DNA from 3 places in the Arthrobacter sp. 05L428 genome. Region 2 is predicted to be linked to each of the others. Evidence: riboswitches for the same ligand, from Rfam matches in the RefSeq annotation. Region 2 holds a riboswitch; each other region holds the start of a gene.
What was found. Region 2 has a riboswitch for cyclic di-AMP ahead of AC1DH3_RS05285 (hypothetical protein). Riboswitches for the same ligand answer to the same signal wherever they lie in the genome.

Region 1 (2,254 bases), on a different contig from region 2:
GGAGAAGTTGGCGTGCTTCATACGGTACAGCAGTTGGGACTCAATGTCACATTCAGATCACGGCGTGTCACAGAAATGCGAGTGGTCCCTCGGCTTGGCTAAAGCCAGCCGAGCGGGTCAACAACTTCCCCGTTGACCATCACCTCGAAGTGGAGGTGGCAGCCGGTGGAGGCGCCGGTGGTCCCGCTCATCGCCACCACATCGCCACGTGAGACCTGCTGGCCCACGTGGACGTCGGAGGACGACAAGTGGTTGTACGTGGTCTCCAGGCCGTTGCCATGGTCGATCACGACCCGGTTGCCGCCCCCGTAGGGGTGCCAGCCGGAAAAGGTTACGGTGCCGCTCGCGGCGGCATGTACAGGAGTGCCGCACTGGGCCGCGTAGTCCTGGCCCCGGTGGAATTCCCCGACGGCTCCCGTGATGGGACTGACCCGGTAGCCGAACGGCGAGGCCGTGACCATGGAATCCAGCGGCGCCCCGAGGCTGCCCGCGGAGGCTGCCCGGGTGATGCTGCCGACGGACTGCGCGCTCAGCAACTGCTTGAGCTTGCTGTCCGGGTCACCCTTGGTGGTGACGGCCGTGCGGTTGAAGTTGATTTCGGCGGCCGGGGCCTTGACCTCGGGCTGGGCCGCCGCGGAAACCGAACCGGACCTGGCCGCATCGGTGGCCATCACGGGGCCGGTGGCCGGAACTGTAACGGTGAGGACCAAACCCGTGGCGGCCAGGGCAATGCCTGCCTTCTGCCCCACGCCGCTGACAGCGGCGAAGTCTGTTACCTGACGGAACGCGCTGCGCCGGCCGCGGCGCGCTTCGCGGTGCGCGTCACGCGGGCGCTCGTCGAGGACGACGGCGGCCGGGCGTGGCTCCGGAGCGGGACCGGTCGCACGACGGCGGCCCCTGACGGTCTGGGTGGTCAAGAACGGTTCCTCTCTGGATAGCCTGCGAAGTTAGCTGTCGGATTCGGGTCAGAGAGATCAAAGACCCGGTCCGCCGGTGCAAGCATCCAGACGCAGGGGCATCCACGGAGGTCCCAGTTTGAATTGCTTGCCGCTAGCGGACTTCACCCCAAGGCTGTTGAATCAACAGCCGGTTGTGGTTCCCCCGCCTCTGCCAGAAGGTGAATCGCCGGCTGATCCGCTGGCAGAGCTCGGCTCCGGATCAGATAACGCTTTAGTATCGGTGCTAGTCATCAACTATAGGCGATTAAGGCAGGCGGTAATAATTCCGTTATCTCGCCTGTGCACAACTTACCGGCTGTCCGGCGGAAGGATTTTGACGCCAGGTTACCCGAGCGTAACGAACACATGGGCGGCGACCTCGGGAGGCAGCTCGAGGGCGCCTTCAATGTCGGGGACCCGGACCGAGATGTACTCCCCCACCCGCTCCAGCGACACCCTGGCGCCCGGACGGATTCCGCCCTCGTCCAGCTGGACCAGCAGCTCCGGCTCGACCTGGATCGGCTCGGCCAGCCGGCTCACGGTGATCCGCGAGTCGGCGCCGTAGCCGGCCATGGCGTCAAGCAGGTTGACCACGGCGCCGCGGTCCGGCATCGGAAGCCCGCCCAGTTCGGCGAGTCCGGGAATCGGGTTCCCGTAGGGGGACACGGTCGGGTGGTCCAGCATTTCGAAAATGCGGCGCTCGACCCGTTCGCTCATCACGTGCTCCCAGCGGCACGCTTCCTCATGGACGTAGGCCCAGTCGAGCCCGATCACGTCGGCAAGCAGCCGTTCGGCCAGGCGGTGCTTACGCATGACCTCGATGGCGCGCTTCCGGCCCGTTTCGGTCAGTTCAAGGTGCCGGTCGCCGGAGACAACCACGAGGCCGTCGCGCTCCATGCGGCCGACGGTCTGGGAAACGGTGGGGCCGGAGTGACGGAGCCGCTCGGCGATGCGGGCGCGGAGGGCGATGATGTTCTCTTCTTCAAGTTCCAGGATGGTCCGGAGATACATCTCGGTGGTATCGATCAGATCCGTCATTCAGCTCAGCTCCTCGAGCGCCGTCCTTGCGTCATTCCCACCGTACAGCGTGCGGGTTGCGCCCTGGCGAGATCCGCCGTACGTCACCGCACAGCCTAGCCTATTTTGAATTAGTCCGGATAATCTGTGGGCTGCCGCGCGGACCTGTGGACTACGCCCCGCCCGGCGCCGCGCCGCCGTCTCAATGACCGGACTATGACGGGCTTTATTCCCGCCCGCGTGGGGCCGTCGGGCAGAATAAATAGCGGGTCCCGGTCACGCCCGGCAGAGCCCGTCCA
Region 2 (2,254 bases):
CACATGGTGGACGAGGAGCTCCACAGCCACTTCAACGAGCAACTGGCCTCTATGGGCGCCTTCCTGGACGGCCGCGTGACCTACGAACTGATGGCCGACTTCTGGCCGACGGCGGACCAGGATCCGTCCAGTACACCGGCTATGGTCGAGTTCGCCAAAATTTGGCGGGACATGCCGAAGATTGTCTACTCCAGGACGCTGGAACGGGCCGACTGGAACACCACGGTGGTGCGCGACGTCGTCGCCGATGACGTGCTGGAACTGAAGGCGCAGCCCGGCGGCGACTTGGCACTGGGCGGGGCTGACCTCGCCGATACCTTCCGCCGGCTCGGGCTCATTGACGGGTACTGGATTTATGTCCACCCGGTGCTGATCGGGCGGGGGAATCCCTTGTTCAAGTCAGCAGACGACAGGACCGCGCTCACGCTCGCCGGCACCCGCGCGTTTGGCAACGGCGTCGTCCTGCTGCGGTACGCCGTCTGAGCTCACCGGCCGGCGTAAACGTGCGCAAAAGCCGGTGGCCAGCTGCCGTTTAGCAGCCGACCACCGGCCCTGGAAAGAGGTTCTTACGCTTTTTGCTGTGCGCTGGCGCGGACGAAGGTCACGCCACCCGTGGCGGTCAGCCAGGACAGCGGGTGCTTGATCGTCTGGTTGCTGCCGTTCATGCCACCGCTGATGGCCATGCCGTCACCGGCGTAGATGGCGACGTGGCCGGACTGGACGATCATGTCGCCGGGCTGCGGGGCACCCACAACCTTGCCGTAGCCCATGAACTGCTGGGGACCGAGGTCGCCCACGTGGATACCGGCCGCACCGAGGGCCTTCTCAACCATGGCGGTGCAGTCCTGGGTGATGCCGATCTGGCTGTAGGCGGCCGAAAGCATCGCGGCGTTGGCTCCGCCGGCTGCCGAGGCAGGTGCCACGGCCGCCTTCGCCTGAACGCTGACCTGCGGCGCTGCCGGCGCGAGCACCGGAGCAGGGGCAGGCGCGACAGCCGGAGCGGCGGCAACCGCAGGGGCGGTGACGGGCTTAGGCTGCTCGATCACGGGCGCCGGCGTGGTAGCGACTGCCGGGCGGGCGAAGCTGATCTGAACTGCGGAATCAGCGGTAACCGGCGCGGAGACCTTGCTGCCGACGTCAACCGACGAAGCCGGGGCGGTTTTGTTTTCGGCCGGGGCAACGGCTGCATTGGCTGCCATTCCGCTCGTGAGGACGAGGCCGGAGGCTGCGAAGATTACTGCGGCCTGACGACCGATGGTGCCTGATTTGCCCGAGAATGCTGAGGCCCGTCCGGCGGATGCGTCGGAACGATGGCGCGCAGAAGTAATGCTTGAAGTCATGTTTGTAGCCTCTCCCAATGCCTGCGAGGTGAGCTGTCGGATTCGGATGGGAGGCACCCGGCCGCGGGCCCGTCAATGCGGGCGCTGTGCGGCTTCACCCCAAGACCTGCTAAAACTGCAGGTCAAAAGTGGTTTCCCCGTCTCTGCCAGAAAGGTTGCATTCGGATCCCAGGCCGCGGCAGAGTTAGGCAATCGGCTCGGGAGCGCCCGTATCGGAAACAAACAGGCACCCATCTACGGTAACGGGCCCGGGCGGGAATGTCACATTCAGATAACGGAGCCGTGTCCTGGCGCGGAAGAAAGCCTAGGACGCTGCTACCTGCCAGCCATAGGATGAGGGCACCCAGCATTCCCCGAGCGGAGGCCCCGTTATGAACAGCCACTGTGTCGCAATTTGCCAGCTCAGCGATCAGCCGCAGGAGGATTTCGACGTCAACACAGAGCTGCTGGTTCTCGAGGGAAAGGAAATCCACGTAGCCACGTGGGACGCGGAACCGCGCGACGGCGGCTTCGATATCCACGTCCTGAATGACCGTGTGGACGCGCTCGGTTTTATGGTGGTGACCGACTGGCAGTTCCTCGACGGAAAGGCGTATGCCGTCGTGGAGCGCCGGCCCGGCACGTAGCGCTACTTCGCCATCCCGGAGGTGACGGCAGCGATCGCCTCCCTCACCAGACCGGCGTCGTCCGGGGTGCCCGACTCCGCCAGCCCGGCCTGGCGCCGGTAACGGTCCCAATCCCCTCCACCGGCCCGTAGCTCGCGGAGCGGCGCCATCAGGGCCGCCCGCCGCAGCCAATCGTCCGGGTCCTGCAGCCAGCGGCCCAGCACGGTTTCCGCGCGGGAACGGTTTTGGCCGTCCAGTCCCGCAATCAGCGGCCCGACGACATCGGTCGCCAGCGGATCGGCCAGCTCG
Region 3 (2,254 bases), on a different contig from region 2:
GCTCGATCGCGATCGGCGAGGGCCTCAACGACGCCCCGCCCGGCACCGCCCCCGGCCTGCAGCTGGTCGTCAGCGACATCCAGGCGGCGCACCAGCAACTCAAGGACAACGGTGTGGACGTCAGCGACATCGATGTCCAGGACTGGGGGCATTTCGTCTACTTCGCCGATCCCGACGGTAACAAATGGGGGGTGCAGTACATCCCCAACCGTCCGAACGGCTAGCGCGGCGGCGCGGTTCCGTAGCGCGGCCCGTATTCCGAAGGCGGCGCGGCGGCAGGCGCACGCGGCAGGCGCACGTGAGGCCCCGGATCCCAAGATCCGGGGCCTCACTCATGGCTTGCAGCCTCGGCCGCGCTTAGTACCAGTTGTTCGCGTAGTGGAAGTTCAGGGCGCCGCACGGTGAACCGTAGCGGTCCTGCACGTACTGCAGTCCCCAGTTGATCTGGGTCCGGTAGTTGGTCCGGTAATCGGCGCCGGCGCTGGCCATCTTTTCGGCGGGCAGCGACTGGACCACGCCGTAAGCGCCGCTGCTGGCGTTGGTAGCCGTGGTCTTCCAGTCGGACTCCCTGGTCCACAACTTCATCAGGCACTGCATCTCGCTCGGGGCCCAGCCGTGGGCGGGCAGCTGAGAGGCGGCGTAGGCCTGCGCACCGGCGGGGTCGTCAATGGCGACCGGCTTCGCGGGAGCAGGCGCCTTGGCAGCCGGAGCCGGCGCCTTGGCCGCCGGGGCCTTGGCGGGCTTGATTTTGGAGGCCTGGGCCTCCACGCTCATCGGGGCGGGCGAGGTGGGCGTGTTGCTGCCGACGCGTTCGAAGTCCAGGGTCTGCAGGGACGCGGCAGTGTCTTTCGACGCTTCGGCCGTATGCGCGGCAGTGCCGGAGGCCTGGCCCGCGGCCCCTGCCCCCAGCAGGACGGCGAAAGCGGTGGCTACGACGGCGGCGCGCTTGCCATTGGTCCGGGCACGGGGCCGGGACGGGCTCGAAGTGTGCTTCGCCGGCTCGGCGCGGTGGCGCGCGCGCTCGGCGTCGGACGTGCGTTTAGCGCCTTCTGGGCGCGTGGGTGCCTTGATTTCAGTCATGTTCGCCTCTCAACGCCTACGGAGTTAGCTGTCGGGTTCGGATGCGAAATCCGGCCGCACGGAATCTCGACGTGGCGGCTTAACCCCAAGGGTGCATGGATGCAGAATGCCCGGGAACTCTGGGTTCCCCGTCTCTGCCTGGTCCATGGGAATCCGGGTAGCGGCAGAGTTTGGCGTCAGCCCGGACACGCGGCCAGATCGATGGCCGCACCCTAAAACGGTACCGGACTTTCAATCAGATGTCACATTTAGGTAACGGCTGGCCCCTGCTGCGGAGCGGCGTCTTGCCTTCACGGCCGCCGCGTGGGTGCCCGTTTCGACGGTTCCGTGCCCGCTCGACGCCGGTAAGCATCMAGCGGGCACGGAACCGTCGAAACGGCGCGGCGGAGACGGAGGCAAGCGGGGAGAGGAGCCTACTTCGCCAGCTTGTACACGGTGGCGTTCCCCACGGTCTGGGCCTGGTAGTTGGCAGCGACCCAGCTGGCGACCTCGGAGTTGCCGCCGCGGCCCCCGCCCAGGCCGCCCATGCCGCCGGAGATGAAGTAGCCGATCTCGCCGCGGTCCACCATCGCTTGGAACTGCTCGAGCGTGGGGTACGGGTCGCCGCCGTTCCAGCCGCCCAGCGCGATCACATTGGTGCCGGTGGCGAGTTCCAGGCTGGCGGTCTGGGTGGCGCCGGAGACAATCCCGGACCATTTGGCGCCGGAGGACTTCAGCAACGCTGTCAGCTCAGCCGACGCCGTATCCGCGCCGGGTCCGCCGGGCCCGCCGGCGGCCGCCCCGCTGGAACCGGCGATCCCGCCGTCGCCGTCCGGCCTGCCCGCCGCCCCGAAGCCGCCGCCCATCGCGGACGCGGTGGGCCCGGAGGTGGGGATTGACCCCGAATGCGCCTGGGCCGCCGTCGCCAGCGTCCAGGCGGTGGTCCCGAGCCCGCCGGCCAGCAGCGAAAGGACCACGACGCCGGCCGCAGCGGCTTTGCGGAGCCGGGCCGGGAGCGCTGCCAGGCTGTCCACCCGGAGCAGCAGCGCCGCGGCGGCCAGCACGCCCAGGACGACGGCGATCACCCGGAGCCCGGGCAGCCATGCCGGGTCGCGGCCCAGGAGCACAGCGGACCAGACCGAGGCAGCCAACACCGTCACGGCCAGGACCATCCGAGCGGGCCAGTGGGTCCGGC

Region 1: it holds a riboswitch for cyclic di-AMP, as region 2 does, so the genes downstream of both, AC1DH3_RS09080 (M23 family metallopeptidase) here and AC1DH3_RS05285 (hypothetical protein) in region 2, are expected to answer to the same signal.
Region 3: it holds a riboswitch for cyclic di-AMP, as region 2 does, so the genes downstream of both, AC1DH3_RS08230 (aggregation-promoting factor C-terminal-like domain-containing protein) here and AC1DH3_RS05285 (hypothetical protein) in region 2, are expected to answer to the same signal.

Annotation. Positions count from the first base shown of each region.
Region 1 is NZ_JBFTNW010000003.1:96,165-98,418, reverse strand. Features, by position in the region: gene AC1DH3_RS09080 (M23 family metallopeptidase) at 99-917, opposite strand; cyclic di-AMP (ydaO/yuaA leader) riboswitch at 922-1,141, opposite strand; gene AC1DH3_RS09075 (iron-dependent transcriptional repressor DtxR) at 1,284-1,976, opposite strand.
Region 2 is NZ_JBFTNW010000001.1:1,136,202-1,138,455, reverse strand. Features, by position in the region: gene AC1DH3_RS05290 (dihydrofolate reductase family protein) at 1-483, shown strand, start outside; gene AC1DH3_RS05285 (hypothetical protein) at 567-1,340, opposite strand; cyclic di-AMP (ydaO/yuaA leader) riboswitch at 1,345-1,510, opposite strand; gene AC1DH3_RS05280 (hypothetical protein) at 1,712-1,966, shown strand; gene AC1DH3_RS05275 (DNA alkylation repair protein) at 1,969-2,254, opposite strand, start outside.
Region 3 is NZ_JBFTNW010000002.1:393,582-395,835, forward strand. Features, by position in the region: gene AC1DH3_RS08225 (VOC family protein) at 1-224, shown strand, start outside; gene AC1DH3_RS08230 (aggregation-promoting factor C-terminal-like domain-containing protein) at 358-1,080, opposite strand; cyclic di-AMP (ydaO/yuaA leader) riboswitch at 1,079-1,259, opposite strand; gene AC1DH3_RS08235 (glycosyltransferase family 39 protein) at 1,494-2,254, opposite strand, start outside.